DNA from 3 places in the Streptomyces sp. NPDC001663 genome. Region 1 is predicted to be linked to each of the others. Evidence: riboswitches for the same ligand, from Rfam matches in the RefSeq annotation. Region 1 holds a riboswitch; each other region holds the start of a gene.
The links. A riboswitch is a leader RNA that binds a small molecule or an ion and turns the genes downstream of it on or off. The one in region 1 is predicted to bind S-adenosylmethionine.

Region 2: linked by a shared signal. The riboswitch ahead of ACFY1L_RS01160 (amino acid ABC transporter permease) and the one ahead of ACFY1L_RS46530 (ABC transporter substrate-binding protein) in region 1 are both predicted to bind S-adenosylmethionine.
Region 3: linked by a shared signal. The riboswitch ahead of ACFY1L_RS26360 (aminotransferase class V-fold PLP-dependent enzyme) and the one ahead of ACFY1L_RS46530 (ABC transporter substrate-binding protein) in region 1 are both predicted to bind S-adenosylmethionine.

The regions. Positions count from the first base shown of each region.
Region 1 is NZ_JBIAUR010000021.1:70,293-79,695, reverse strand. It holds gene ACFY1L_RS46545 (2-oxoglutarate and iron-dependent oxygenase domain-containing protein) at 1-577, shown strand, start outside; gene ACFY1L_RS46540 (DUF427 domain-containing protein) at 600-1,415, shown strand; gene ACFY1L_RS46535 (class I SAM-dependent DNA methyltransferase) at 1,688-2,509, shown strand; SAM riboswitch class IV at 2,740-2,849, shown strand; gene ACFY1L_RS46530 (ABC transporter substrate-binding protein) at 3,109-4,749, shown strand; gene ACFY1L_RS46525 (ABC transporter permease) at 4,746-5,828, shown strand; gene ACFY1L_RS46520 (ABC transporter permease) at 5,832-6,773, shown strand; gene ACFY1L_RS46515 (dipeptide ABC transporter ATP-binding protein) at 6,766-8,442, shown strand; gene ACFY1L_RS46510 (dipeptidase) at 8,439-9,403, shown strand, end outside.
Region 2 is NZ_JBIAUR010000001.1:238,939-248,341, reverse strand. It holds gene ACFY1L_RS01175 (hypothetical protein) at 462-1,721, opposite strand; gene ACFY1L_RS01170 (putative leader peptide) at 1,982-2,095, shown strand; gene ACFY1L_RS01165 (glutathione S-transferase C-terminal domain-containing protein) at 2,228-3,124, shown strand; SAM riboswitch class IV at 3,191-3,300, shown strand; gene ACFY1L_RS01160 (amino acid ABC transporter permease) at 3,643-4,623, shown strand; gene ACFY1L_RS01155 (amino acid ABC transporter ATP-binding protein) at 4,620-5,417, shown strand; gene ACFY1L_RS01150 (ABC transporter substrate-binding protein) at 5,511-6,536, shown strand; gene ACFY1L_RS01145 (GNAT family N-acetyltransferase) at 6,616-7,341, shown strand; gene ACFY1L_RS01140 (putative leader peptide) at 7,368-7,478, shown strand; gene ACFY1L_RS01135 (LLM class flavin-dependent oxidoreductase) at 7,555-8,769, shown strand; gene ACFY1L_RS01130 (NtaA/DmoA family FMN-dependent monooxygenase) at 8,790-9,403, shown strand, end outside.
Region 3 is NZ_JBIAUR010000008.1:256,561-265,963, reverse strand. It holds gene ACFY1L_RS26390 (hypothetical protein) at 1-85, opposite strand, end outside; gene ACFY1L_RS26385 (heme-copper oxidase subunit III) at 231-851, shown strand; gene ACFY1L_RS26380 (c-type cytochrome) at 932-1,741, shown strand; gene ACFY1L_RS26375 (Rieske 2Fe-2S domain-containing protein) at 1,738-2,793, shown strand; gene ACFY1L_RS26370 (cytochrome bc complex cytochrome b subunit) at 2,790-4,433, shown strand; gene trpD (anthranilate phosphoribosyltransferase) at 4,572-5,636, shown strand; SAM riboswitch class IV at 5,711-5,827, shown strand; gene ACFY1L_RS26360 (aminotransferase class V-fold PLP-dependent enzyme) at 5,991-7,352, shown strand; gene ACFY1L_RS26355 (PQQ-binding-like beta-propeller repeat protein) at 7,420-9,403, shown strand, end outside.

The sequences.
Region 1 (9,403 bases):
CGCGCGTCGCGTCCTCGGCCTGTACGCGCGCGTGCTGGACGTGCCCGCCGAGACCTTCCCGCTCGGCGACGACGTCTACACGACACTGGTCGTCAACAACTACCCGAAGTGGCCGCACGAAGGCGCATCGGACGAGGAGAAGCTCCTCCTCCTGGAACACGCCGACAGTTCCGCGATCACCGTGCTCCACCAGGAGGGCGACTACGCCGGCCTGCAGGGCCAGCGCGCCGACGGCACCTGGATCCCCGTACCGATCAGGCCGGACGCCCTCCAGGTGTTCACCGGCACCCTGTTGACCAACTGGACGGAGGGCAGGCTGCGCCCCGGACGGCACCGTGTGGTGGCCGGCGGCTCAGTGACGCGCCGTTCGTCCGCGGTGTTCGTCCACCCGAGCCTGGACACGGTCGTGGAACCGCTGCCGGCCTTCGCCGACCCGGACGGCTCCGACTTCGAACCCGTCTCGGTGTGGGAGCGGGCCAGCGGCAACGTCGAGGAGTACCTGCGGGTGTTCGGCCGCCCCGAGCAGCTCGCGGCCTGGCGGGAGAATCGCCCCTACGTCGCCGAAGTCACCGCGTGAACCAGCCGAAGGAGAACCGCTCATGACCGCATTCCCCACCGCGCAGGCCGTACGGACCACCCCCGAGGGGCTTCTGTGGGAGCCGAGCGAGCGCTGGGTGCGCGGCCGCAAGGGCGAGGTGACGGTCGTCGACAGCCGACACCCCGTCCTTGTCTGGGAGCCGGGTGTTCCCGTCCCGCTGTACGCGTTCCCGCGTGCGGAGATACGCGAGGAGCTCCTTCGCCCCGCGAAGAACCCGCCCACCGGCACGCACACCGGATCGCAGATCTTCTACGACGTCGAAGTCGAGGGCGAGTTGCTGGAGAACGCCGCCTGGACCTTCCCGGCCGCCGACCTGGCCGGCCACATCGCCTTCGAGTGGTTCCGGCGCGTCGGGCGGGGACTGGACCACTGGTATGAGGAGGAGGAAGAGATCTTCATCCACCCCCGTGACCCGCACAAGCGGGTAGACGCCATCCCCAGCAGCCGTCACCTCGTGGTCGAGATCGACGGCACGGTCGTTGCGGACACCCGACGCCCGGTCCTGCTCTTCGAGACCGGCCTGCCCACCCGCTACTACATCCCGCGCGAGGACGTCCGCCTCGACCTTTTCGAAGCCACCGACCACCACACCGGCTGCCCTTACAAGGGCACCGCCGAGTACTGGTCGTGGCGCGGTGAGGCCGACGTCCCGCCCCACCTCGTCTGGAGTTACCCCGACCCGCTGCCCGCGGTCGGCGCCATCCAGGGGCTCCTCGCCTTCTACAACGAGGCGGTCGACATCACCCTCGACGGCGAACAGGTGGAGCGCCCCGTCACCCACTTCACCAAGACGCTTTCGGAGCAACAGCGCACATGACGGGAAACGACCGTCGCTTCCGTCTCAACGGACTGCGCCCGGAGAACGGGGACGAAGTGGGCTGGCCCGGCTCGCCGGGCTGGACGGCGTGGCAACGCTCGTCGGCGACGTGTTCTCCGTCAAGTTCGAAGTGTCGAGCTGAGTTTGGCTGAAGAGGATCGAAGGGGTTGGTTTCCCGCTGGCGTGATGGCGGCCGGGCGCCCGTGAGCAGCGGCTGGGACTCAGATGTGTGACCCGGCCCGACGGGGCTTGAATTCGTGCGATGGTGACACATGGTCAACGAGGTGAGCTTCGAGCCCGATCTGTACCGCGGTACCGCTGGTTACTACGACCGGTTCCGGCTCCCCTATCCCGAGGCCATGATCACCAACCTCGCACGCCTGGCAGCTTTGTCGGGGCACGGACGCCTGCTCGACCTTGCATGCGGCACCGGCCAGCTCGCTTTCCCCCTGCGCGACCGGTTCACTGAGGTATGGGCCGTGGACGCCGAACCCGACATGACCGAGGTGGTCCGCGCCAAGGCGATCGCCGCCGGCGCAGCCCACATCCGGACGATCACTGCCAGCGCCGAGGAGTTGCGCGCGGAGCCGGACAGCTTCGAACTGATCGTCATCGGCAATGCCTTCCACCGGCTCGGCCGCGCTCCGGTTGCCCAGCGTGCCTACGCCTGGCTCAAGCCCGGCGGCTACCTCGCGCTGTGCTGGTCGACAGGCCCATGGACAGGCCCCCAGGCCTGGCAGCGGGCGCTCGACAGCATGCTGCGCAAATGGCAGGACGCCCTCGGCGCGTCCGGCCGCGTTCCGCCCGGTTGGGAGCGGGCACGGCAGCAAGACCCTGACCGCGAAGTATTGTCCCGTGCCGGGTTCGAGCTCTCCGGGCGCCACGAGTTCTCTGTCGAGCACCACTGGACGATCCGTGAACTCGCCGGGTACGTCCGGTCGACATCGTTCCTGCCGCCTTCGGTGCTCGCGTATCGCGCTGCCGAGTTCGACGCCGACCTCACCGCCGAACTCAGCCGCCACGCGGCCGGTGGCCGCCTCACCGAAATGGTCAGCTTCGCCTACGAACTGGTTCGCAAGCCAACTCCCGCGTGACTGCTCAGCCAGAGTGGTCACCGGATGGGCACAGGGGCGGCGGTCCCCTCATACCTCGACCGCGTTGCGGCTATGTGTGAGCAGGACAAGCAGGCGGCTGTGGAGGCCAAGAGGTGGCGGTGTGGGGAACGATCTGAGCACAGGAGGGCAGCAACGGTCGCGCCTGCGCAGCTCATCCCGCCAGGGCGAACTCTTGACGCCGAGAGAATTGTCGATCTACGGTGAGCGCGAGCTACGAGTTCCGGTGATCAAGCCCTGGCTGGCCGGACGGCAACCCTCGACGCAGCGGGGTGCCCCAGGTGAAGGCTCGGCGGATTTCCCTGTTCTGCAAGTGCGTTTCCTTCGGCCCGTGAGCCGACGACACCCCCAGGAGGACGGCGTGGCAAGTGGCCTCGTGCTGTGCTCCCGACGCCATGTGGATCTGCTGCTGGTCTGCAGCTGTCTCTGTCAGAACTGACTGAGCCGTCGGCCGCACGCGTGCCGACGCTGCGGCAACTCCCCTTTTCCTTCACCTTCCACGCGACACCGCACGCCGTCCGGCAGGGCCGGCCCGGCGCGGCTGCTTCGCGTACCCACCCATGCGGAAGCAGAGACCAGCCATGGCACAGCACATCCCGCCGAGACCGCTCCGCTCCGGCCTCGGCGCCCTTTCCCTCGGCACGGCGTTCGTGGTGGCCCTGACCGGCTGCACCAGCACCAAGGACGGCGGTGACGCGGCCCCCACCAAGGCACTGACCATCGGCACGACGGACCAGGTGACCAGCCTTGACCCGGCGGGCGCCTGGGACGCGGGTTCCGGCACCATCGAGAGCGAGGTGTATTCGACCCTGCTCAGCGTGAAGAACGGCTCCACGGAGGCTTCCCCGGATCTGGCCACGGGCATCAAGCTGACCGGGCCCAAGGAGTACACGGTCACACTCAAGAAGGGTCTGAAGTTCGCCAACGGGCACCAACTGACGTCCTCCGACGTCAAGTTCAGCTTCGATCGCACGCTGAAGATCGCCGACGAGAACGGCCCGTCGTCGCTCCTGTACAACCTCGCCTCGGTCGCCGCCCCGACCCCGACCACCGTCGTCTTCACCCTCAAGTCGGCCAACGACACGCTGTTCCCACAGGTGTTGTCCACGGCGGCCGGCTACATCGTAGACGAGCAGCTCTTCCCGGCCGACAAGATCCTCGACGACAAGTCGATCGTCGCGGGCAAGCCCTGGAGCGGACCGTACGGCGTCACGAGTTACGACAAGAACTCGCTGGTCTCCTTCACCGCCAACAGCGCCTACCAGGGCCAGCAAGGCACCCCGAAGACCAAGAACGTCCAGCTCAAGTACTACACGGACGCCAGCAATCTGAAGCTCGACGTCCAGCAGGGCAGCATCGACGCCGTCTACCGCACCCTCACCACCGCCGACCTCGACGACCTGGCCAAGAAGAAGGACATCAAGGTCCACACCGGTTCCGGCAACGGCATCCGCTACATCGTCTTCGACTTCACCACCCAGCCATACGGCACGAAGACGAAGAACGCCGACAAGGCGAAGGCGCTGGCCGTGCGGCAGGCGGTCGCCGACTCCGTCGACCGGGCCCAACTCGCCCAGCAGGTCTACAAGAAGAGCTACCAGCCGCTCTACAGCACCGTGCCCGACGGCCTCACCGGCGCCGCCCCCTCCTTCAAGTCCCTCTACGGCGACAAGAAGGGCGGCCCCGACAAAGCGGCGGCCGCTGCGAAGCTGAAGGCGGCGAAGGTGAGCACCCCGGTCACCCTCAACCTCCAGTACAACAGCGACCACTACGGCTCGTCCTCGGCGGACGAGTACGCGCTGATCAAGACCCAGCTGGAGGCCACCGGCCTGTTCAAGGTGAACCTGCAGTCGACCGAGTGGACCCAGTACGGCAAGGACCGCATCAAGCACCTGTACCCGCTCTACCAGCTCGGCTGGTACGCCGACTACCTCGACGCGGACAACTACCTCTCGCCCTTCTACGCGTCCAACAGCTGGGTCGCCAACGGCTACGACGACCCCGCCGTCCGCGCGCTGATCAAGCAGGAGGAGACCGAGACCGACGCGGCCCAGCGGACCGAACTGCTCAAGCAGGCGCAGGACAAGGCCGCCGCGCAGGTGCCGGTGCTGCCGCTGCTGCAGGGGTCCACGGCGATCGTCACCCGTACCGACGTCAGCGGAGTGCCGGACGAGCTGAACAGCGCGTACCAGTTCCGCTGGGCGGGGCTCTCGAAGAAGTGAGCGCCCTGACCCAGGACACCCCTGGCGCCGTCACCGCTCCGGTCGACGGCGCCGCCGGGTACGGACTCGCCCGCTACCTGGTGATCCGCTTCCTCCTCATCATCCCCACCGTGTTCATCCTGGTCAGCCTGGTCTTCTTCCTGATGCGCGCCACCGGCGACCCGATCAGCGCCGCCTTCGGCGACCGGCTCACCCCGGACCAGCTTCAGGCCAAGCTGCACCAGGCGGGCTACGACCGGCCGTTGTTCACCCAGTACCTGGACTATCTGAAGTCCCTGGCCACCGGGGACTTCGGCCACACGGTCACCGACAACCAGCCGGTGACCCACGTGCTGGGCACGTATGGCGCCGCCACCGTAGAACTCGCCTTCTACGCCCTGCTCGTGGCCCTGATCGTGGGCGTCCCGCTGGGCATGGTGGCGGCCTCGTACCGGGACCGCGCGCCCGACGCGGCCCTGCGGCTGTTCGCCGTCCTCACCTACGCCACCCCCGTGTTCTTCGTCGGCCTGTTGCTGAAGCTGGTTCTCGCCATCCAGCTCGGCTGGCTGCCCGCCTCGGGCCGGGCGAGCACCGACGTCCAGCTCTTCCTCCAGGACCAGACCAGCACGACGGGGCTCTACTTCGTCGACGCCCTGCGCAGCGGTAGCGGGGCGGCGGTGGCCGATGTCCTGAAACACGCCGTACTGCCGGGCCTGGCACTGGGATTGCTCGTCGCGGGCATTCTTCTGCGCCTGGTCCGCACGAACCTGATCGGCACACTGAACGCCGACTACGTCGAGGCCGCGCGCTCCCGTGGCGTCGCACCCTTCCGCCTGGTCACCCGGCACGCCACCCGGCCCGCGCTGATCCCCGTCGTCACCGTCCTCGGCCTCCAGGTCGCGGGTCTCCTCGGCGGAGCGGTGCTGACGGAGACAACCTTCGAGTGGAAGGGCCTCGGGTACGAACTCGCCCACTACCTGACGGTCCGTGACTTCCCGGCGGTGCAGGGCATCGTGGCCTTGTTCGCCGTCGTCGTGGCGGTGACGAACTTCCTCGTCGACGTCGTCGCGGCCCTGATCGACCCCCGAGTGAGGTACTGAGCCGTGGCGCAGGTTCTTCTACGACGGCTGCCGCTGCCCCTGCGCGCGAGCGCGGGTGTGCAACGGGCCATGCTGCTCACCGGGCTGGTCCTGACGGGACTGTTCCTGCTCACCGCCCTGGCCGGGCCGTTGGTCGCACCGTACGGCTACGCGCAACTCCGTGATGCCGGAGGGCTGTTCGGCTCGCAGCAGCACCCGAGCGGCGCGCATCCGCTGGGCACCACCATCGCCGGATACGACGTGCTGTCCCGCACGGTGTGGGGAGCCCGCACCGCGCTGGAGATCATCCTGGCCGCGCTGCTGCTCTCGGTGGTGCCGGGTACGGTCCTCGGCCTGGCCTCCGGCTACCTCGGCGGCCGTCTCGACCGTCTCCTCGTGGGCCTCGCCGACGCGCTCTACGCGTTCCCGCCGCTGCTGCTCGCCATCGTCATGTCCATCGTGATCAGCGGCGGACAGTCGAGCCTCGTCGGCGGTCTCGGCGCGGCGGCGTGCTCGGTCGCCGTCTCCTTCGTGCCGCAGTATTTCCGTGTCGTACGGGCCGAGGTGATCCGCGTGAAGGCGGAGCCCTTCGTGGACGCGGCCCGCGTGATCGGCACCGGGACCTGGCGGATCATGTTCCGGCACGTGCTGCGCAACTCGGTCCGCACCCTGCCGCTGATCTTCACCATCAACGCGTCGGAGTCGATCCTCACCCTCGCCGGGCTTGGCTTCCTCGGCTTCGGCATCGAGCCCAACTCGGCCGCCGAGTGGGGCTACGACCTCAACCGGTCGGTCGCGGACGTCACTTCGGGCCTGTGGTGGACCGCGATCCCGCCAGGCCTTGCCATCGTGCTCACTGTGCTCGGCACCACCCTGCTCGGCGAGAGCCTGACCGATCTGGCCGACCCGCGGCTGCGGCGGCGCGCCACCCCGACCACCACGGAGGAAGGCACGGACGATGACTGACCTCCTGCGCATCGAGGACCTGCACGTCACCTTCGCCACGGACGCCGGAACGGCCTCCGCTGTGAAGGGGGTGAGCCTGTCCGTCGCACCGGGAGAGGTGCTGGCCCTGGTCGGCGAGAGCGGCAGCGGCAAGACCGTGACCGCCAGGTCGGTCCTGGGACTGCTGCCCGCCACCGCGACCGCCCGCGGCCGGGTCCTGCTCGGCGACGGCACCGCCGACCCGGCCGAGGATGTCCTCACCGCGCCTCCCGCGAGGCTCCGCGAACTGCGTGGCACACACGCCGCCATGGTGTTCCAGGAGCCGTCCACCGCGCTGAACCCGGTCTTCACCATCGGCTGGCAGCTCACGGAGGGCCTGCGCGCCCACGGCCATGGCGGCAGCAAGGCCGAACGCCGAGCCCTGGCCGTCGAATGGCTCGACAAGGTCGGCATCCCGGACCCGGCCACCCGCGTCGACCACTACCCGCACCAGCTCTCCGGCGGCCAGAAGCAGCGCGCCGTCATCGCCATGGCCCTGGCCCTCGGCACCAGACTCATCGTGGCCGACGAGCCCACCACGGCCCTGGACGTCACCGTCCAGGCGGAGATCCTGGAACTCCTGCACCGCTGCCGCACCGACTTCGGCGCCGCCGTCCTGCTCATCACCCACAACATGGGCGTGGTCGCCGACCTCGCGGACCGGGTCGCGGTGATGAGCGAGGGCGAGGTCGTGGAACAGGCCCCGGTCCACGAGCTGTTCGCGGCGCCCACTCACCCGTACACGCGGGAACTGCTGGCCGCCGTACCCGAATTCGGCGGCGGAGGCCATACGCAGACTTCCGCGCCGGACGGCGAGCGACCGGTCGTACGGGCCTCCGGCCTTGTTGTGGACTACCCCGGCCGACTGGGCCGGAAGGGCTTCCGGGCGGTCGACGGCGTGAGCTTCGAGATCGGGCCGGGGGAGGTGGTCGGGCTGGTAGGGGAGAGCGGCAGCGGCAAGACCACCATCGGCCGGGCCGTCGCCGGCCTCACGCCAGTGACCGGCGGTCAACTCGACGTGTTCGGCGAGCAGTTGACGACCCGCCGCCGCATCCGCCGCCGGCCCGGGCACATCGGCTACGTCTTCCAGGATCCCGCGGCCAGTTTCAACCCGCTGCTGACCGTCGCCGACAGCATCGCGGAACCCCTGATCGTGCACCGGCGGAAACTGGGGGCGCAGGCCGTCCGGGCCGAGGCCGAGGCGCTGCTGGAGTCCGTCCACCTGCCCCGCTCCTACGCCGACCGCTACCCCCACGAGCTCAGCGGCGGCCAGCGCCAGCGTGCCGCCCTGGCCCGCGCACTCGCCCTGCGGCCCCCGCTGCTGATCGCGGACGAACCCACCTCGGCCCTCGACGTGTCCGTCCAGGCGAAGGTGCTCGACCTGTTCACCGAACTCCAGCGGGAACTGGGCTTCGCGGCGCTCTTCATCAGCCACGACCTCGCGGTGGTAGAGCAGGTCGCCGACCGTGTCGTGGTGCTGCACCGGGGCCGGATCGCCGCCTCGGGTTCCACGGCCCAGGTGCTGGGCGATCCGCAGGACGACTACACCCGGCGGCTGGTCGCCGCCCTGCCTGTCCCCGACCCGGTCCGGCAGGCCCGTCGCCGGGACCGGTTCCTCGACGCCCTCGACGAAGGAGTGGCAAGCACATGACCGACACCGTGGTGGACGTGGTCGAGGAAGTCCTCGGCAGCACGCCGGTCTTCGACGGCCACAACGACCTGCCCGTCGCGCTGCGCGCCCGCTCCGGCTACAGCGTCGAGGGCCTTGCCGACGGCCGCCCGGACCTGCACACCGACCTGCCCCGGCTACGCGCCGGCGGGGTCGGCGCACAGTTCTGGTCGGTGTATGTCTCCTCGAAGCTGCCCGAGCACGAGGCCGTGGTGGCGACCCTGGAGCAGATCGACGCCGTCTACCGGCTCGTCGCCCGCTACCCGGAGACCCTGCAGATCGCCTACACCGCCGCCGACGTCGAACGTGCGATCGCCGACGGGCGGATCGCCTCCCTGCTGGGCGTCGAGGGCGGACACAGTCTCGCCGAGTCCCCGGGCGTCCTGCGGTCGTACGCCAGGCTCGGCGTCCGCTATGTGGCCCTCACCCACAACGACAACACCTCCTGGGCGGACTCGGCCACCGACGAGCCGCGCGTCGGCGGCCTGAACGAAACCGGACGCGCGATCGTTTCCGAACTCAACCGCACCGGCCTGCTTGTGGACCTCTCTCATGTCGCCGAGTCCACCCAACGGGCGGCCCTGGCCACCTCCACCTCCCCGGTGCTCTTCAGCCACTCCTCCGTACGCGCCCTCAACGACCACCCGCGCAACGTCGCCGATCCGGTCCTGGAGTTGCTACGCGACAACGGCGGCGTCATACAGCTCACCTTCGTCCCCTACTTCATCTCGGCCGAGGTCGCCGAGTGGACGCAGGAGCTCCAGGGCGAGCGTGAACGCCTCGGACTGCCGGAGAGACCCTGGACCTGGCCGCGTGCACCCAGGCCGGGTGAGGATCCGGCCCGGGTCGCCGAGGAGCACGCGGCGGTCTTCGCTGCGCCCGTCGACGACCGCCTGCGGTGCTGGACCGAGGCCCACCCGCGCCCCGAGGTGACGGTGGCCCA
Region 2 (9,403 bases), on a different contig from region 1:
ACTCCGGCGGCAACCGGCTGCCCGTACGGAGGTCGCCGCCCGCAAGGCCTTCGCCGAGGGGTGGATGCCCGGACCGCGTCTGAAGGCCGCCTCGAGTGGACGGCACACGAACCCGACGCACGCCGGGCCGGACTCACCGACGCCGAACTCGCCGAACTGCACCAGGAGAAACCCGACTTCGACGACCGCCGCCGCCGGGTCATCGCCTACACCGACGCGATGACCCGCGACATCGACGTCCCCGACGAACTCTTCGACGCCCTCCGCGTCGACTTCACCGAGACCGAACTCGTCGAACTGACGACGACCGTGGCGGTGTACAACATGGTGTCCCGTTTCCCGGTCGCCCTCGACGTCGGCGAGCACTCCGGGTTCGTCGGCGGCAACGGCCACCTCAACGGAAAGGCCGGCCGGGGGAGTTGGCGTCCCCGGCCGGCCTCTGCCGTCGTGCGAGTGGCGGGTTACCGGCGGGCCGCGCGGCGGCGCCGTGTCACCAGGACCGCGCCCGCGCCGATGCCCACGGCCGCGGTCGCCGCGCCCGCGATCGGCAGGACGGAGCCGGAGCCGGTGCTGGCGAGGTCGCCGCTGTCGGAGGCGGACTGGGCGGAGGTGCCGCCCGTCGACGAGTTGCCCCCGGTGGAGGTGCCGCCCGTGGAGCCCGAGCCGCCGGTGGAGGATGTCGAGCCGTCACCGCCCGAAGTGCCGGAACCGCCCGTCGAGCCGCCGCTGCCGGCGACGTCGAGCGTGATGGCGGCCGTGTCGTTGGCCTTGTCGGTGTCGAACGGCCGGGCGGCACCGGCGAGGCTCACCGAGCCCTTGGCGCCCGACACCGCCTTGTCGATCCTCAGCTTGAAGGTGTACGACTGCTCGTCGCCCTCGTCCGCCCAGGACTGGTAGGTGCCGCACTCATAGCTTCCGGTGGCGAGCTTGTGGCAGTAGTCGAGCCCCTTGGTCACCGTCGTACCGGCGGGGATCCCGATCCTTACCTTGGTCACCGGGATGTCCCCGTCCCGCAGTACCCAGGCCGGTCCGGCATTGGTGAACCTCACCGTCACGGGGACCGTGTCGCCGACCTTGCCCTTCAGGTCGGCTCCCGTCACCTGGAAGTCGGCCGTGTTCTTCGCGGTGACCTTGACGTCGACCGCGTCCCAGTCGGGGTGCTGGCTGTAGCCGGGGTCGGCCGGGGTGGCGTCGGGCTGCTTGACCAGTTTGACCACGGGGCCGGTTCCGCGGACGGGCTCGGAAGCGCCGTCCGTGGGGGCGGGGTCGGTGGTGTCGACCACCACCCGAAGCCTGTCGTACAGCGCGCGGTCGAGTGCCTTCAGCGTCAGGGCCTTCTCGGGTGCGTAGACGGCGCCGGGTTCGACGGTCTGGTCGAACTCGCAGACCGCGTACGACTTGCTGGGCGCCTCGTCGAAGGAACCGACCTCGTAGCGAAGGCAGTTGGAGGGCAGATCGGTGTGGCTCAGTCCGCGGGTGACGGAGTACGACAGGTAGACCTTGTCGACCGAGCCGTTGCCGCTGTTGGTGAAGGCGGCCGGCACGTCGAAGGTGCTGCCGGGCTTCACCCCGTCGATCGGCGCGATGTTGCTCAGAGTCAGCACGGCTCCGGTGTCGTCATCGGCGACGGCCGGCGCGGCGCCCAGCGCCAGCAAGGCGGCGGCACCGAGGGCGCCGGCGGTCTGTCGGAGCGGACGAAGGCCGGTAGAGCTCTGGGGCATGGGGGTCCTCTGAGGTGAAGCATCGGCGTCGGTCGGACGAACTGCGGGGGAACGCGAGTTCCTCAACAACAGACAGCCTCCGACCGCGAATGGTTGCACCGGGGAATCATGTGGCGGCTGGGGTCCGGGATGCCGGTGTCCGGACGGTTGGAGTGAGCCGGTGTCCGGCCCACTGTCCGCGATGCGGGACGGCCCTCTTGACGCCGCCTCCGCCTCGATCGACACTCCAGAGGGGAATCCTAGTGAATAGGTAGGGAAACATGAGGCGCCTGGAACCGGTCACCGTCCGAGTGAGCCGTTCGCCTCTCCTTCTCACCTCCCGCCGTCACATCGACCTGCAGCGCGTCTGCAGTGCGATCAGGCTCCAGGGCTGAGCCGCGCCCATCCCGCGCCGACGGCGTCCCCCTGGGGGAGTCGTCCCCACCTGCGCGCACAGGTGAGCCCTGCTCCCTCGCCCGACGTCGCTTCCGCCGCGCGTACGTCCGCGCCCGCTCCCGGGGAGAGTCATGACCGTCACACCGCTGGCCGCCCACGCGTCCGACCGGCCCGCGCCCGCCTTCCGCGGTCGCATCGGCAGGGACGCGCGCAGTGGCCACTACGCCGTACCCGGCCGCTACCGACTCCATCTGTCCACCGCGTGTCCCGACGGCCTGCGCATCGCCGTCACCCACAGCCTGCTGGGCCTGGACGCCGCCTGTCCGGCGACCTTCCTGCCCGCCGTCCCCGACTGTCCGGAGGGCGGCCACTCGGCCCTGCGGCCGCTGTACGAGGCGAGCGCCCACCGGTACTCCGGTCCGGCCGTCGCGCCGGTGCTCAGCGACGACTGGTCCGGACGCATCGTCAGCACGCACGCCCCGGACATCATGCGCGACCTCGCCCGCCGCTTCGGCGGCGACCGCCCCTCGCCGTACCCGTGCGGCGCGGAGTCGGAGATCGAGGCCGTGGAGCGGATGTGCGCGCAGGGCATCGAACAGGCCGCGCAGAGCGCCGGATCGGCCGGCGGCGAGCAGTCGGAGCGCGCGGCGGCGCTTGAGACACTGCTCGAGACGCTGGGCGCGCTGGAGCGGTGGCTGGTCGGCCGCACATACATGATCCGCGACGAAGTCACCGCCGCGGACGTTGAGTTGTGGGTCGCACTGGTCCAACTCGACACCGTCCACCGCAACCACCTGGACGCCGGCGCGGTGCAGCGCATCGCCGACCATCCGGTGCTGTGGGCCTACGCCCGCCGACTGGCCGCCCACCCGGCCTTCGGCAGGCATCTCGACCTGGACGGCATCGCCCGGCGCCACCACGACCGTTGTCAGGGCCTGGAGGCCGCCGGCGCCGCTGTCCAGATCCTGGACTGGGCGGCCCATGTCTCCGACGGAAACGGGACCGGACCGCAGGTCAACAGGCCCTGAGTCGTTCCACACAGTGGACCGGCGTTGACATCCGTTCGGCCAGTTGTCTTAATTACGGCTCAGAACGGTCATGAGCGTCAGCGACAAGCCCTGGCTAGCTGACCGGCAACCCTCGCTCCGCGGTGGGGTGCCCCAGGTGACGACCGGACCGGATGACGTTTCGGTAAGCGCGAGGCCCACGGGCCAGAACAGTGACGGTGACACCATGTACGCAGCTCCCAGGACGGCCGCACGCCGCCCTCAGGGCTGCGTACAGCCGTACGCGAACCTGCTGAACCTGTTCGCCGCCAACCGTGCCGTCGATCTGCTCCGCGTGAACAGCGCACTGTGTACCGCACCGGGCTGTGCCCGTTGCCGGGGCTGACACCTCTCCTCAGCCTCCGCACCCCGACGAACACCCGCCCGCACGGCGTGTCGTCGTCCGCCCAGCCCCCGGTCCCGTGCATTCCAGTGCGCTGCGTCCTGTCGTGGCGTGCGGTCTTCGCGGTCCGGGGTGACCGACTCAGCCGGAGCCCACCATGAGTGAACCCCCAGGCGTCACCGTCACCGCCCCCGAGGCGCCGCCCGCCGACGCCCCGTCAAAACCCCTCGCCGCACAGCGAGTTCTGCCGCTGCGCAGGCCGGGGCGCTGGATCGCCACCGCCGTCGTGCTGGTCCTCGTGGCCCAGTTCGTGCACGGCCTGACGACCAACCCCTTCTACCAGTGGGACCGCTTCGGGTACTGGTTCCTGCGGCCGAACATCGTCGACGGCCTGCTGATCACCCTCGAAGTGACGGCCTACAGCGCCGTGTTGGGCCTCCTCGGCGGCATCGTCCTCGCCCTGGCCCGGCTGTCGAAGAGCCCGGTGCTGCGTGCCGTCAGCTGGACGTACATCTGGGCGCTGCGCTCCATCCCGCTGATCGTGGTGCTGCTCTTCCTCTACAACTTCAGTGCCCTGTACAAGACGTTGAGCGTCGGCGTCCCCTTCGGGCCGGCCTTCTTCTCCTTCGACGAGTCGAAGCTCGCCACCGACATGGTCATCGCCGTCATCGGCCTCAGCCTCAACGAGGCTGCCTACGCCGCCGAAGTCGTCCGCGGCGGCATCCTCTCCGTCGACCAGGGGCAGCACGAGGCCGCATCGGCGCTCGGCCTGCCGAGGAGCTACCAGTTCACGAAGATCGTCTTCCCGCAGGCGCTGAGGTCGATCACCCCGAACTACGTCAACCAGCTGATCGGCCTGATCAAGAGCACCTCACTGGTGTTCTACGTCTCGCTGCTCGACCTCTTCGGCACCGCGCAGTCCATGGGCGCCACCTACCCCGGCGACATCGTGCCGCTGCTGCTGGTCGCCACCGTCTGGTACCTGATCCTGACGAGCGTCGTCTCCGTCATCCAGTTCTACGTCGAGCGGTACTTCGCCCGGGGCGCCACCCGCACCCTCCCGCCGACGCCGTTGCAGAAGCTCCGCACCGGTCTCACCGACCTGCGAGCCCGCATCCGCCGGGAGGCCGCCGTATGACCGCGAAGACCCTCGAGCCCCTGGCGGATGTCGAGGCGGCCACCGTCGAGGTGCACGACGTGCATAAGTGGTACGGCGCCCACCGGGTGCTGAACGGCGTCGACCTGACGGTGCGGCCGGGCGAGGTGACCGTGATCCTCGGCCCGTCCGGCTCCGGCAAGTCCACCCTGCTGCGGGTCATCAACCACCTGGAGAAGCCGGAGATCGGCCACGTCAGCATCAACGGCGAGCTGATCGGTGTGAAGCGGCACGGCGAGCGGCTGAAGGAGCTGAGCGAGCGGGCCATCCTGACCCAGCGCGGCCGGATCGGTTTCGTCTTCCAGAACTTCAACCTCTTCCCGCACCTGACGGTCCTGGACAACGTGGCCGCCGCCCCGGTCGCCACCGGGAGGCTCGGCAAGCCCGAAGCCCAGGAACTCGCCCGCGGGCTGCTCGGCCGGGTCGGGCTCGCCGACAAGACCGGCGCCTACCCGCGGCAGCTCTCCGGCGGCCAGCAGCAGCGCGTGGCCATCGCCCGCGCCCTCGCCCTGCGCCCCGGTGTCATCCTCTTCGACGAGCCGACCTCCGCCCTCGACCCCGAACTCGTCGGTGAAGTCCTCGCCGTCATCAAGGACTTGGCGACCAGCGGCACCACCCTCGTCATCGTCACCCACGAGATCGGCTTCGCCCGCGAGATCGCCGACCGGGTCGTCTTCATCGACGGCGGAAGGATTGTCGAGCAGGGCCCGCCCTCCGAGGTCCTCGACAAGCCACAGCACGAGCGGACCAGGGACTTCCTGAGCAAGGTCCTCTGACCCGCCGCACCCCCGTCGCGACCCCACGGCGCGCCCACGACCTCCCCCCACGCCACCGCCCGCATCACCCTCTCCCAGCGACAAGGAACGGCCATGTCTACCCACTTCACCCGACGCAGCCTGATACGCGGCATCACCGCGGCGACCGCCGTCGCCACCCTCGCCACCGGGCTCGCCGCCTGCGGTGGTGACAGCGACGCCGCCACCAGCACCGACGCCGCCGCCTCCGGGAGCGTGACCGTCGGACAGCTCTCGAACGGTGCCGCCAAGGAGACCACCCTCAAGGTCGCCGAAGTGAAGTCGATCAGTGCCGAACTGCCCAAGTCCGTGAAGAGCAGCGGCAAGCTGGTGATCGGCATCGGCGCCCTGCCCTCCGGTTTCGCACCGCTGGCCTACGTCGGCAGCGACCAGAAGTCCCTGACCGGCGCCGAGCCCGACTTCGGCCGCCTGGTCGCCGCCGTTCTCGGCCTGAAGCCCGAGCTGAAGAACTTCACCTGGGAGAACCTCTTCGTCGGCATCGACAGCGGCAAGGTGAACGTGGCCTTCTCGAACGTCACCGACACCGAGGAGCGCAAGAAGAAGTACGAGTTCGCCTCCTACCGCAAGGACAACCTCGGCTTCGAGGTGCTCAAGTCCAGCAAGTGGAACTTCGACGGCAATTACGAGAGCCTCGCCGGCAAGACCGTCTCCGTGGGCGCCGGCACCAACCAGGAGAAGATCCTCCTGGAGTGGAAGAAGAAGCTCGAGAGCGAGGGCAAGAAGCTCACCGTCAAGTACTACCCGGACCGCAACGGCACCTACCTGGCACTCAACAGCGGCAAGATCGACGCCTTCTTCGGCCCCAACCCCGGTATCGCGTACCACATCACCCAGTCCGCGAACACGCCCAACCCGACGCGCAACGCGGGCACTTACTCGGGCGCCGGCGCCTCGCTGCAGGGCCTTATCGCGGCCACCGCCAAGAAGGACAGCGGTCTGGCCAAGCCGGTCGCCGACGCGATCAACTACCTGATCAAGAACGGCCAGTACGCGAAGTGGCTGAAGGCCTGGAACCTCGCCAACGAGTCCGTGGCCAAGTCCGAGGTCAACCCGCCCGGGCTGCCGCTCGACAACTCCTGACAGCCCTCTGCCGGGGACCCCGCCGCCGCCTCACGGCGGGGTCCCCACCTCGTGCCACCAGCACCGGAGCCGCCTCCCGATGTCCACCGTCAGCATCGAAGCCACCTCCTCCCACATCCTGGACAACCCCGCCTGGGCCGCCCTCACCGGCCCGCACGCCCACTTCGCCGAACGTGTCGGCCGCGCCGTCCGTTACCCGGCCGACGTGGCGCCCTTCTACGCGGTCTCCGACCTCGACGACCCGCGCGCGTGGGACGACCTGGCCACCCTCGTCGGCCCCGGCGGCACCGCATCCGTGCGCGGCGTGACCCGGGCCCCGGCCGGCTGGGAGGTCCTCCGCACCGGCCAGGGCGTCCAGCTCGTCGACACCGGTCTGCACGCGGAGCCCGACCCCGAGGCCGTACGGCTCGGCCCCGACGACGTACCCGAGATCCTCGATCTCGTCGCCCGCACCGAACCGGGCCCCTACCTGCCCCGCACCGTCGAGATGGGCACCTACCTCGGCCTCCGCCACCACGGCCGCCTGATCGCCCTGGCCGGCGAACGCCTCCACCCGCCCGGCTGGACCGAGATCAGCGCGGTGTGCACCGACCCGGATCACCGGGGCCGGGGCCTGGCCACCCGGCTGGTCCGAGCGGTCGCGGCCGGCATCAAGGAGCGCGGCGAACGCCCTTTCCTGCACGCCAGGGCCACCAACGCGAACGCGATCCGGCTGTACGAGTCGATCGGCTTCACCCTGCGCCGCCGTACGGTCTTCTCGCTCGTACGGCCAACCGGAGCCGCCGTCCTGGAAGAAACGGCATAGCCGTGCCGTTGTCCTTGTCGAAGGCGATGTATCGAGCGGAGGTCGGACACATGACACGTGTACTCCGTGCCGTCCGCCTCCACACCCGGCCCCACATCGACCTCCAGCGCGTGGCCGGCGCCCTCTGTTGCTCCTGACCCCGTTTCCTCAGCCGCCGTCAGCCCCACTTCCGCGGGCCGGTGATCTCGTACGGACCTCCAGGAAGGCACCCACGTGTCCTCAACTCCCGCTTCCCATCTGCACCTTGCCGTCGCCCTCGACGGCACCGGCTGGCACCCCGCCTCCTGGCGCGAGCAGGTCGCCCGCCCCCGGGACCTGTTCACCGCCGGATACTGGGCCGACCAGGTCGCCGAGGCCGAGCGTGGGCTGCTCGACTTCGTCACTCTCGAGGACGGGCTCGGCCTGCAGTCCTCGCACTACGGCGAGTTGGACGGCCGTACCGACCAGGTCCGCGGCCGCCTGGACGCCGTACTGATCGCATCCCGCATCGCACCCCTGACCCGGCACATAGGTCTCGTGCCGACCGTGATCACCACCCACACGGAGCCGTTCCACATCTCCAAGGCGATCGCCACCCTCGACTACGTGAGCACCGGCCGCGCGGGCCTGCGGGTGCAGATCTCCGCCCGCCCGCACGAGGCAGACCACTTCGGCCGCCGCACCTTCCCGCCGATCAGCATCGAGGAACTCCAGAGCCCCGCCGGGCAGGAACGGCTCACCGAGCACTTCGACGAGGTCGCCGACTACGTCGAGGTCCTGCGTCGGCTCTGGGACAGCTGGGAGGACGACGCCGAGATCCGGGACGTCGCCACCGGCCGCTTCATCGACCGCGACAAGCTGCACTACATCGACTTCGAGGGCCGGCACTTCAGCGTCAAGGGCCCCTCCATCACCCCGCGCCCGCCGCAGGGCCAGCCCCTCGTCACCTCCCTCGCCCACCAGACCGTCCCGTACCGGCTGGTGGCCCGCCAGGCCGACGTCGGCTACGTCACCCCGCACGACACGGAGCAGGCGCGCGCGATCGTCACCGAGATCCGCGCCGAGCAGGAGACGGCCGGGCGAGCGGGTGAACTCCTGCACGTCTTCGGTGACCTGGTGGTCTTCCTGGACGACGAGCAGAGCGCCGCAGAGGACCGGCGTGCACGCCTCGACGCCCTCGCGGGAGAGCCGTACACCAGCGATGCACGCATCTTCGCCGGTACGCCCGCCCAACTCGCCGATCTGCTGCAGGAGTTCGGGGAGGCCGGACTGAGCGGCTTCCGGCTGCGGCCCGCCGTCGCCGGGCACGACCTGCCCGCCATCACCCAGGGCCTGGTCCCCGAACTCCAGCGCCGGGGCGCCTTCCGCACCGCCTACGAGGCCGACACCCTGCGCGGCCTGCTGGGCCTGACCCGCCCCGCCAACCGCTACGCCGCCGCCACCGCCTGAGCCGGAAGGACCGCACCGACATGAGCAAGCCACTGAAGCAGATCCATCTGGCCGCGCACTTCCCGGGCGTCAACAACACCACCGTGTGGAGCGACCCGAAGGCCGGCAGCCACATCGAGTTCAGCTCCTTCGTCCACTTCGCGCAGACCGCCGAACGCGCCAAGTTCGACTTCCTGTTCCTCGCCGAGGGCCTCAGGCTGCGCGAACAGGGCGGGAAGATCTACGACTTGGACGTCGTCGGGCGCCCCGACACCTTCACGATCCTCGCTGCGCTCGCCGCCGTGACCGAGCACCTCGGCCTGACCGGCACCATCAACTCCACCTTCAACGAGCCCTACGAGGTGGCCCGCCAGTTCGCCAGCCTCGACCACCTCTCCGGCGGCCGCTCCGCCTGGAACGTCGTCACCTCCTGGGACGCCTTCACCGGCGAGAACTTCCGCCGCGGCGGCTTCCTCCCGCAGGACGAGCGCTACTCCCGCGCCAAGGAGTTCCTGGCCACGACGAACGAGCTCTTCGACTCCTGGCACGGCGACGAGATCGTGGCCGACCAGGCGACCGGCACCTTCCTGCGGGACGCCAAGGCCGGCTCCTTCGTGCACACCGGCCAACACTTCGACATCCACGGCCAGTTCAA
Region 3 (9,403 bases), on a different contig from region 1:
CAGGCCTTCGCCCGGTCGCGAGCCGCACCTGTTCGCGGGTGTTGGAGTCGTCGCTGTAGACCAGCACCGTGGCGGTCGGCTGCATTGTTCCTCCGAGACGTCAGCGTCGTACGGAAAGGCCCGTTGCGGCGGATGTTACTCCGTTCAACACCACGTCAACACCGGTATGGACGGGAGCAACACTCCGAACGGCACCCCCCGGAGTGAGGGCGGGATAAGCGACCGACATAATGTCGGTCGTGGCGACAGCAACGACAGTAGAAACCGGGCACGCGCACCCGTCGGTCAACCGGCCGAACCTCACCAGCGTCGGAACCATCATCTGGCTGAGTTCCGAGCTGATGTTCTTCGCGGCCCTCTTCGCGATGTACTTCACCCTGCGATCGGTGACCGGTCCGGATCACTGGAAGGAGATGGCGAGCCATCTCAACCTTCCGTTCTCCGCGACCAACACCACGATCCTGGTGCTCTCCTCCCTCACCTGCCAGCTCGGCGTGTTCGCCGCCGAGCGCGGGGACGTGAAGAAGCTCCGGGGCTGGTTCATCGTCACGTTCGTGATGGGTGCGATCTTCATCGGTGGTCAGATCTTCGAGTACACGGAGCTGGTGACGAAGGACGGGCTCTCGCTCTCCTCCGACCCGTACGGCTCGGTGTTCTACCTGACCACCGGCTTCCACGGCCTGCACGTGACGGGCGGCCTCATCGCCTTCCTGTTCGTCCTCGGCCGCACGTACGCGGCGAGGAGGTTCACCCACGAGCAGGCGACCGCGGCCATCGTCGTGTCCTACTACTGGCACTTCGTCGATGTCGTGTGGATCGGCCTCTTCGCCACGATCTACCTGATCAAGTAGCCGGGCCCGTTCCCGCGTGCGCCCGCGCGGCGCACATACCCAAAGCATCGACGCAGAAGATCCTGACACCGGGGTAATCCGTGAAAAAGCTCTCCGTACGACGACGCCATCCCATGGCGGCGCTCGTCGTCCTACTCCTCGCGCTGGCATGCACCGGGGGGCTGTACGCCGCGTTCGCACCCGCGAGCAAGGCGCAGGCCGATGAAACCGCCCAGTCTCTCGCCATCGACGAGGGCAAGAAGCTCTACTCCGTGGGCTGCGCCAGCTGCCACGGCACCGGCGGTCAGGGCACCTCCGACGGTCCGAGCCTCGTCGGCGTGGGCGCCGCGGCCGTCGACTTCCAGGTCGGCACCGGCCGTATGCCGGCCCAGCAGCCGGGCGCGCAGGTCCCGAAGAAGAAGGTCATCTACACGCAGGCCGAGATCGACCAGCTCGCGGCGTACATCTCCTCCCTGGGCGCCGGTCCGTCCATCCCGACGAAGGCGGAGTACGGCCCCGACGGTGCCGACATCTCCAAGGGTGGCGAGCTGTTCCGCACCAACTGCGCGCAGTGCCACAATTTCACCGGCAAGGGCGGTGCGCTGACGCACGGCAAGTTCGCGCCGAGCCTCGAGGGCGTCGACCCGAAGCACATCTACGAGGCCATGCAGACCGGCCCGCAGAACATGCCGTCGTTCCCCGACACCACGCTGTCGGAGCAGAACAAGAAGGACATCATCGCGTACCTGAACGCGGTCAACGGAGACGACACCGAAAGCCCCGGCGGTCTTGAGCTGGGCGGTCTCGGCCCGGTCTCCGAAGGCCTGTTCGCCTGGATCTTCGGACTCGGCGCGCTGATCGCGGTCGCCGTCTGGGTCGCCGCTCGGACCGCAAAGGCCAAGAAGTCATGAGTAGCCAAGACATTCCAGAAGAGAACCTGCCCGCTGAGCAGGACGCGCACGGCACCGTAGGCATCGCGGACGAGAAGGACCCGTTCGCGGACCCCGGTCTGCCGCCCCACGAGCACCGGGTGCAGGACATCGACGAGCGGGCCGCCAGGCGGTCCGAGCGCACGGTGGCCATGCTGTTCACGGTGTCGATGCTGGCCACGGTCGGCTTCATCGCCTCGTACGTGGCGATCCCGCACGACAAGGCGATCTTCGTCTTCCCGATCGGGCACATCAACGCGCTGAACTTCGCGCTCGGCCTGACCCTCGGTCTGGCCCTGTTCGCGATCGGCGCGGGCGCGGTCCACTGGGCCCGCACCCTGATGTCCGACGCGGAGATCGCCGACGAGCGCCACCCGATCGAGGCGTCGCCCGAGGTCAAGACCAAGGTCATGGCCGACTTCAAGCAGGGCGCCAAGGAGTCCGCGCTCGGCCGTCGCAAGCTGATCCGCAACACGATGTTCGGTGCGCTGGCCCTGTTCCCGCTCTCCGGCGTCATGCTGCTGCGCGACCTCGGTCCGCTGCCGGGGACCAAGCTCCGCCACACGCTGTGGTCCAAGGGCAAGCTGCTCGTCAACATGAACACGAACCAGCCGCTGCGTCCCTCGGACGTCGCGGTCGGCTCGCTCACCTTCGCCAAGCCCGAGGGCCTGGAGGAGCACGACGAGGAGTTCCAGACCGAGATCGCCAAGGCGGCCCTGATGATCGTCCGGCTGCAGCCGGACAACATCAAGGACAAGCGCGAGCTCGAGTGGTCGTACGAGGGCATCGTCGCGTACTCGAAGATCTGCACCCACGTCGGTTGCCCGATCTCCCTGTACGAGCAGCAGACGCACCACGTGCTGTGCCCCTGCCACCAGTCCACCTTCGACCTCTCCGACGGTGCCCGAGTGATCTTCGGCCCCGCCGGTCACGCTCTGCCGCAGCTGCGCATCAGCGTGAACGACGAGGGCTACCTCGAGGCGCTCGGCGACTTCGAAGAGCCCGTCGGTCCTGCATTCTGGGAGCGCGGATGAGCACCAACGAGACCAACGGGAACAATGCCGCACGCCGCGGCAAGGCGCCCGCCGGCGAGCGCGTCGCCGACTGGGCCGACGGCCGACTGGGGATCTACTCCCTGGCCAAGTCCAACATGCGCAAGATCTTCCCCGACCACTGGTCGTTCATGTTGGGCGAGGTCTGCCTCTACAGCTTCATCATCATCATCCTCACGGGTGTGTACCTGACGCTGTTCTTCCACCCGTCGATGAACGAGGTGGAGTACCACGGCAGCTACGTCCCGCTGCAGGGACAGCTGATGTCCGAGGCGTTCAACTCGACCATGCACATCTCCTTCGATGTGCGCGGTGGTCTGCTGATCCGGCAGATCCACCACTGGGCGGCGCTGATCTTCCTCGCCGGCATGTTCGTGCACATGATGCGCGTGTTCTTCACGGGTGCGTTCCGCAAGCCGCGTGAGGTCAACTGGCTGTTCGGCTTCCTGCTGTTCGTCCTGGGCATGTTCACCGGCTTCACCGGTTACTCGCTCCCGGACGACCTGCTCTCCGGCACCGGTGTCCGCTTCATGGAGGGCGCGGTCCTGTCCGTGCCGATCGTCGGCACGTACCTGTCGTTCTTCCTCTTCGGCGGAGAGTTCCCGGGCGGCGACTTCGTGGCCCGCTTCTACTCGATCCACATCCTGCTGCTGCCGGGCATCATGCTCGGCCTGGTGGTCGGCCACCTGATCCTGGTCTTCTACCACAAGCACACGCAGTTCGCGGGCCCCGGAAAGACGAACAACAACGTCGTCGGCATGCCCCTGCTGCCGGTGTACATGGCGAAGGCCGGCGGCTTCTTCTTCCTGGTCTTCGGTGTCATCGCGGCCATCGCGGCGATCGCCTCGATCAACCCGATCTGGGCCATGGGCCCCTACCGTCCGGACCAGGTGTCGACCGGCGCCCAGCCCGACTGGTACATGGGCTTCTCCGAGGGCCTGATCCGTGTCATGCCGGGCTGGGAGATCAACCTGTGGGGCCACACGCTCGTCCTGGGTGTGTTCATCCCGCTGGTGATCTTCCCGCTGGTCCTGGTCTCGATCGCGGTCTACCCGTTCATCGAGTCCTGGGTCACCGGCGACCGGCGCGAGCACCACATCCTGGACCGCCCGCGCAACGCCCCGACGCGTACCGCCTTCGGTGCGGCGTGGATCTCCTGGTACTTCGTGCTGCTCGTCGGTGGTGGCAACGACCTCTGGGCGACCCACTTCCACCTGTCGATCAACTCGATCACCTGGTTCGTCCGCTGCGCGTTCTTCATCGTGCCGGTGCTCACGTTCATCGCCACCAAGCGGATCTGCCTCGGCCTGCAGCGCCGGGACAAGGACAAGGTGCTGCACGGCCGCGAGTCGGGCATCATCAAGCGCCTGCCGCACGGTGAGTTCATCGAGGTGCACGAGCCGCTCAGCCAGGACGCGCTGCACACCCTCACGGCGCACGAGCAGTACAAGCCGCTCGAGATCGGCCCGACGGTCGACGAGAACGGCGTCGAGCGCAAGGTGAAGGGCGCCGAGAAGCTGCGCGCCAAGCTCAGCGAGGCGTACTACGGCGAGGAGTCCCAGATCCCGAAGCCGACCGTCGAGGAGTACAAGGAGATCACGAGCGGCCACGGCCACCACTGATCGCTGCGCTCGCCACGCGCACCAGAAGGGCCCCGTCCGGTGTTCGGACGGGGCCCTTCTCCATGCCCCTGAGCTGGATAGGGTGGGGATGCGCATGTGGGATGCGCACTTTCCTCTACGACACCCAGGAGCGGCCGTATGAGCGCTGTGACCCCCGCTGGAGGCGACACCGCGGCGGGCCGTTCCTGGCCCAGGCTGCTGAACGGCCTGCTGGACGGCCACGACCTCACCGCCGACGACACCGCCTGGGCGATGGACCTGATCATGCGCGGCGAGGCGACCGACGCCCAGATCGCCGGGTTCGCGGTGGCCCTGCGGGCCAAGGGCGAGACCGTCGAGGAGATCACCGGCCTGGTCCGGACGATGTACGAGCACGCGAACGTGATCGAGGTGCCCGGACGGACCGTGGACATCGTCGGGACGGGTGGCGACGGCGCGAAGACGGTGAACATCTCCACGATGTCGTCGATCGTCATCGCCGGCACGGGCGCGAAGGTCGTCAAGCACGGCAACCGGGCCGCTTCCTCGGCTTCGGGTGCCTCGGACGTCCTGGAGAAGCTGGGCGTCAATCTGGAGCTGACGCCGAAGCGGGTGGCGGAGGTCGCCGAGGAAGCCGGGATCACCTTCTGCTTCGCCGTCAAGTTCCACCCGGCGCTGCGTCATGTGGCCGCCGCCCGTGGGCAGTTGGGCATCCGGACGACCTTCAACGCCCTGGGCCCGCTGACCAACCCGGCCAAGGTGAAGGCCCAGGCGGTGGGTGTCGCCGACCCGCGTCTGGCGCCGCTCATCGCCGGCGTCCTCGCCGAGCGCGGCAACTCCTCCCTGGTCTTCCGCGGTGACGACGGCTTCGACGAGCTGACGACCACGTCCACCTCCCGGGTGTGGATCGTCCGCGACGGCAAGGTCACCGAGGAGTCGTTCGACCCGCGGGACGTGGGCATCGAGCTGGTCCCGGTGGAGGCGCTGCGGGGTGCCGACCCGGCGTACAACGCCGAGGTCGCCCGCCGCCTCCTGGACGGCGAGAAGGGCCCCGTCCGCGACGCCGTACTCCTGAACTCGGCGGCGGCCCTGGTGGCCCTCGACCCGGGCCCCGGCACCCTGGCCGAGCAGATCCGCGCCGGCATGGAGAAGGCGGCGGAGTCGATCGACTCCGGGTCGGCGAAGCGGGTGCTGGAGCGCTGGGTGGCGGCCAGCAACAAGTAGCCGACAGGCGCTGCGGTCCCGTAATTCGGACACGGGTTGCGGGACCGCGATCACTTCACGTACGTTCCTTTCCAGGTCATGAGTGACAGTCATGAGGCCCCGGCCGACTGTCCGGCAACCCTCCGTCCGTGGCGGGGTGCCCCGGGTGAAGACCAGGCCGTAGGCAGCGAGGTCTACGGCAAGCGCGGGCCCCTCTCGAAACCAGGGGTCCTGGTCGTTCGAGGGAGTCTTCTGTGAGCAAGCGAATGCGATAGGGCGTCGAGCCCCGCCTCCGCATACCCCTTTCACCTTCTCCCGTGCCGTCGACGCACCGTCCGGTACGGCGATTCCGCTTACCCCTCACAGGAGTTCGCCATGTCTGTCTCCACCGCTGCCGCCGCCACCGCCATTTGTGCTCCGCTGCCCGTTCTGGGCAGGGATGTCACCGTCCCGCTCGTCACGGGCGGCGAAGTCACCTACGCCGCGCTCGACTACGCGGCCAGCGCCCCGGCCCTGCAGCGCGTCTGGGACGACGTGGCGGCCTACGCCCCGTACTACGGCAGCGTCCACCGCGGCGCCGGCTACCTCTCGCAGCTCTCCACCGACCTGTTCGAGAACGCCCGCAGGACGGTCGCCGAGTTCCTGGACTGCCGCGCCGACGACCAGCTGATCTTCACCCGCTCGACCACGGACTCCCTGAACCTCCTCGCCGCCGCGCTCCCCGCCGACTGCCAGGTCTTCGTCTTCGAGACCGAGCACCACGCCTCGCTGCTGCCCTGGAAGGACGCCCGGGTCACCTACCTCAACGCCCCGCGCACTCCGCAGCAGGCCGTCGAGACCCTGGAGCGCGCCCTCGCCGACCGCGACCCGTTCGGCCCGGCCCTGGTCTGCGTCACCGGCGCCTCGAACGTCACCGGCGAGCTGTGGCCGGTCCGCGAACTCGCCGCCGCGGCCCACGCGCACGGCGCCCGCATCGTTCTGGACGCCGCCCAACTGGCCCCGCACCACCCGCTCTCCGTCCAGGACCTCGACGTCGATTGGGTCGCCTTCTCCGGCCACAAGCTGTACGCGCCCTTCGGCTCCGGCGTCCTGGCCGGCCGCGCCGACTGGCTGCAGGCGGCCGACCCCTACCTCGCGGGCGGCGGCGCCAGCCGCAAGGTCACCCGGCGCGAGGACGGCGGCGTGGACGTGGAGTGGCACGACAGCGCCGCCCGGCACGAGGCGGGCTCGCCGAACGTGATCGGCGCCTACTCCATCGCGTCGGCCTGCAAGGCGCTGACCGAGGCCGGCTTCGACACCCTGGTCGCCCGCGAGCAGTACCTGATCGAGAAGGTGCGGGCGGGCCTGGCCGAGGTCCCGGAGATCCGGATCCTCTCCCTCTTCGGCGACGACGCCCCGCGGGTCGGCGTGATCTCCTTCGTCGTCGAGGGCTGGAACAGCTCCCACTTCGCCGCCGCCCTCTCCGCCGAGTACGGCATCGGCGTCCGCGACGGCCTCTTCTGCGCCCACCCGCTGGTCCGCACCCTCCTGGGCAGCGACCCGCAGACCCAGGGCGAGTGCGGCGCCCCCGAGGCCGCCCCGGGCGAGAAGTCCCTCAACGCGATCCGCGTCAGCTTCGGCGCCGGCACCCCCGACGAGCACGTCGAGCGCTTCGTCACCGCAGTCAAGGAGCTGGTGACGATTGGCGCGAAGTGGCAGTACCGGACCGAGGACGGCCGCTGCGTGCCGGCGGTCTGACCCGACGTACGTCGTCTGACGTATACGCTCCCCTTCGTCAGCCGGACGCTGGACGGGGGGAGCACGGGTGGAGGCGCTGCGCGCGAACGATCCGCGGTGGATCGGGCCGTACGAGGTGCTGGGCAGACTCGGCGCGGGCGGGATGGGCGAGGTGTACCTCGCGGAGGGCCGCGGGGGTCCACGGCTGGCCGTGAAGGTGGTGCGGGCCGAACACGCGGAGGACCGCACCTTCCGGGCCCGGTTCCGTCAGGAGGTACGGGCCGCGCAGACCATCGGCGGGACGGGCACCTACACCGCCCGGGTGGTGGACGCGGACACCGAGGCCGAACGGCCGTGGATGGCCACGGAGTTCGTCGAGGGGCCGAATCTGCGCGACGCCGTCCTCGACCACGGCGCGCTGCCCGAGCAGGCGGTACGGCTCCTGGCGGGCGCCCTCGGCGAGGCGCTCACCGCGATCCACGCCAAGGGGATGGTCCACCGGGACCTGAAGCCCTCCAACATCCTGCTCTCGCCGGACGGCCCGAGAGTCATCGACTTCGGGATCGTACGAGCCCTGGAGGCGACCGCGCTGACCAACACCGGCGCGGTCGTCGGCTCGGTGGGGTACGTCTCGCCGGAGCAGATCCGCAACGGCGCCGAGGTCGGCCCGCCCAGCGACGTCTTCTCCCTGGGCGCGGTCCTCGCCCATGCCGCCGCCGGCCGGGAGCCCTTCGGTGAGGGCCAGGACTCGGTGATCCTGCTCCGCATCCTGACCCGCGACTTCGATCTCTCCGGAGTGCCCGACGGCCTGCGCGAGCTGGTGGAGGCCTGCCTGCGCGAGCAACCCGCCGACCGGCCGACTCCGGCCCGGGTGGTCGAGGCCGCCGGTCACACCGCCGAATCCCTGCGCGAAGGCCTGCGGCCGGGCTGGTACGCGACCCGGGCGGCGACCACGCCCGATCCCGTTCCGGAAGCCGACCGTTGGCTTCCGGAACGGGACTCGGGCGAGCGCGAGAGCCGGGTCGAGTACGTCGCTCCGATGACCGTCACCGATGCGACGGCCCGCCCCGCGCTGACCGGGGAGGGGGAGAACCAGGTCGACGACGTAGCTCCGCCGGGGACGACGGATGCCGCGGCCGGTGGGCGGGAGAACCTGGACGCCGCGGCCGGTGGGCGGGGGAACCCGGGCGGTGCGGACCCGATGACGGCGTCGCCGGACGCGGAGATCCGGGCCGAGGCGGCCGGTGGGCGGCTGAGCCGGGCCGACGGCGTGGCTCCGCCGGGGACGACGGACGCCGCGGCCGGTGGGCCGGAGAACCCTCGCGAGCGCGTTGCTCGGATGGATGCGCCGGATGTGCCGGTCGGGTCCGCGGCGGTCGGTGGGCGGGTGAGCCGGGCCGATGGTGTGGCCCCGATGACCGTCATGGACGTGACCGACAGCGCCGCCGCGGGCGTCGGACGTCCTTCCCGCCGGGGGTTGTTGAGGGTGCTGGTGGGCGGGGGCGTGGTCGCTGCGGGAGCCGGGACCGGTGGGTGGCTGTGGCTGCGGGACCGGGACGGCGGGGACCGGGCGGAGGGCTCCGGGGTGTCGCCCGAGGTGTCCGTGTCCACGTCCCGGTCGGCGACCGGGACCCTGCCCCCGGGGGTGAGCTGGACGTACGGCGTCGGCGGGCTCGGCGGCCGGGCGGGCGGGCGGCACGGGGCGTGCGTCGCGCTGTCACCCGCCGGCGACATCCTGTACGTCGGGGGCGCGGACGGCGCGCTGCACGCCGTGTCCCCCGCCGGGAAGAAGCTGTGGGCCACCGATCTGGGCGGGCCGGTGATGCCGCCGCTGGCCACCGCCGACGGGGCCTACTGCCTGCTGGAGAACGAGGGCGAGGGGGCGTCGAAGCTGTGCGCGGTCGGGCCGGACGGGCGGATCCGCTGGACGAAGAAGATCGCCGGACCCGTCGGCAGTCAGTTCCCCGTGGCCGCCGGTGACCTGGTGCTGGTCGCGAGCGGCACGGCGGACGCGGGTGGCGTACGGGCCTACACAGCCGCCGGCGACGTCGCCTGGTACCAGCAGACCGTCT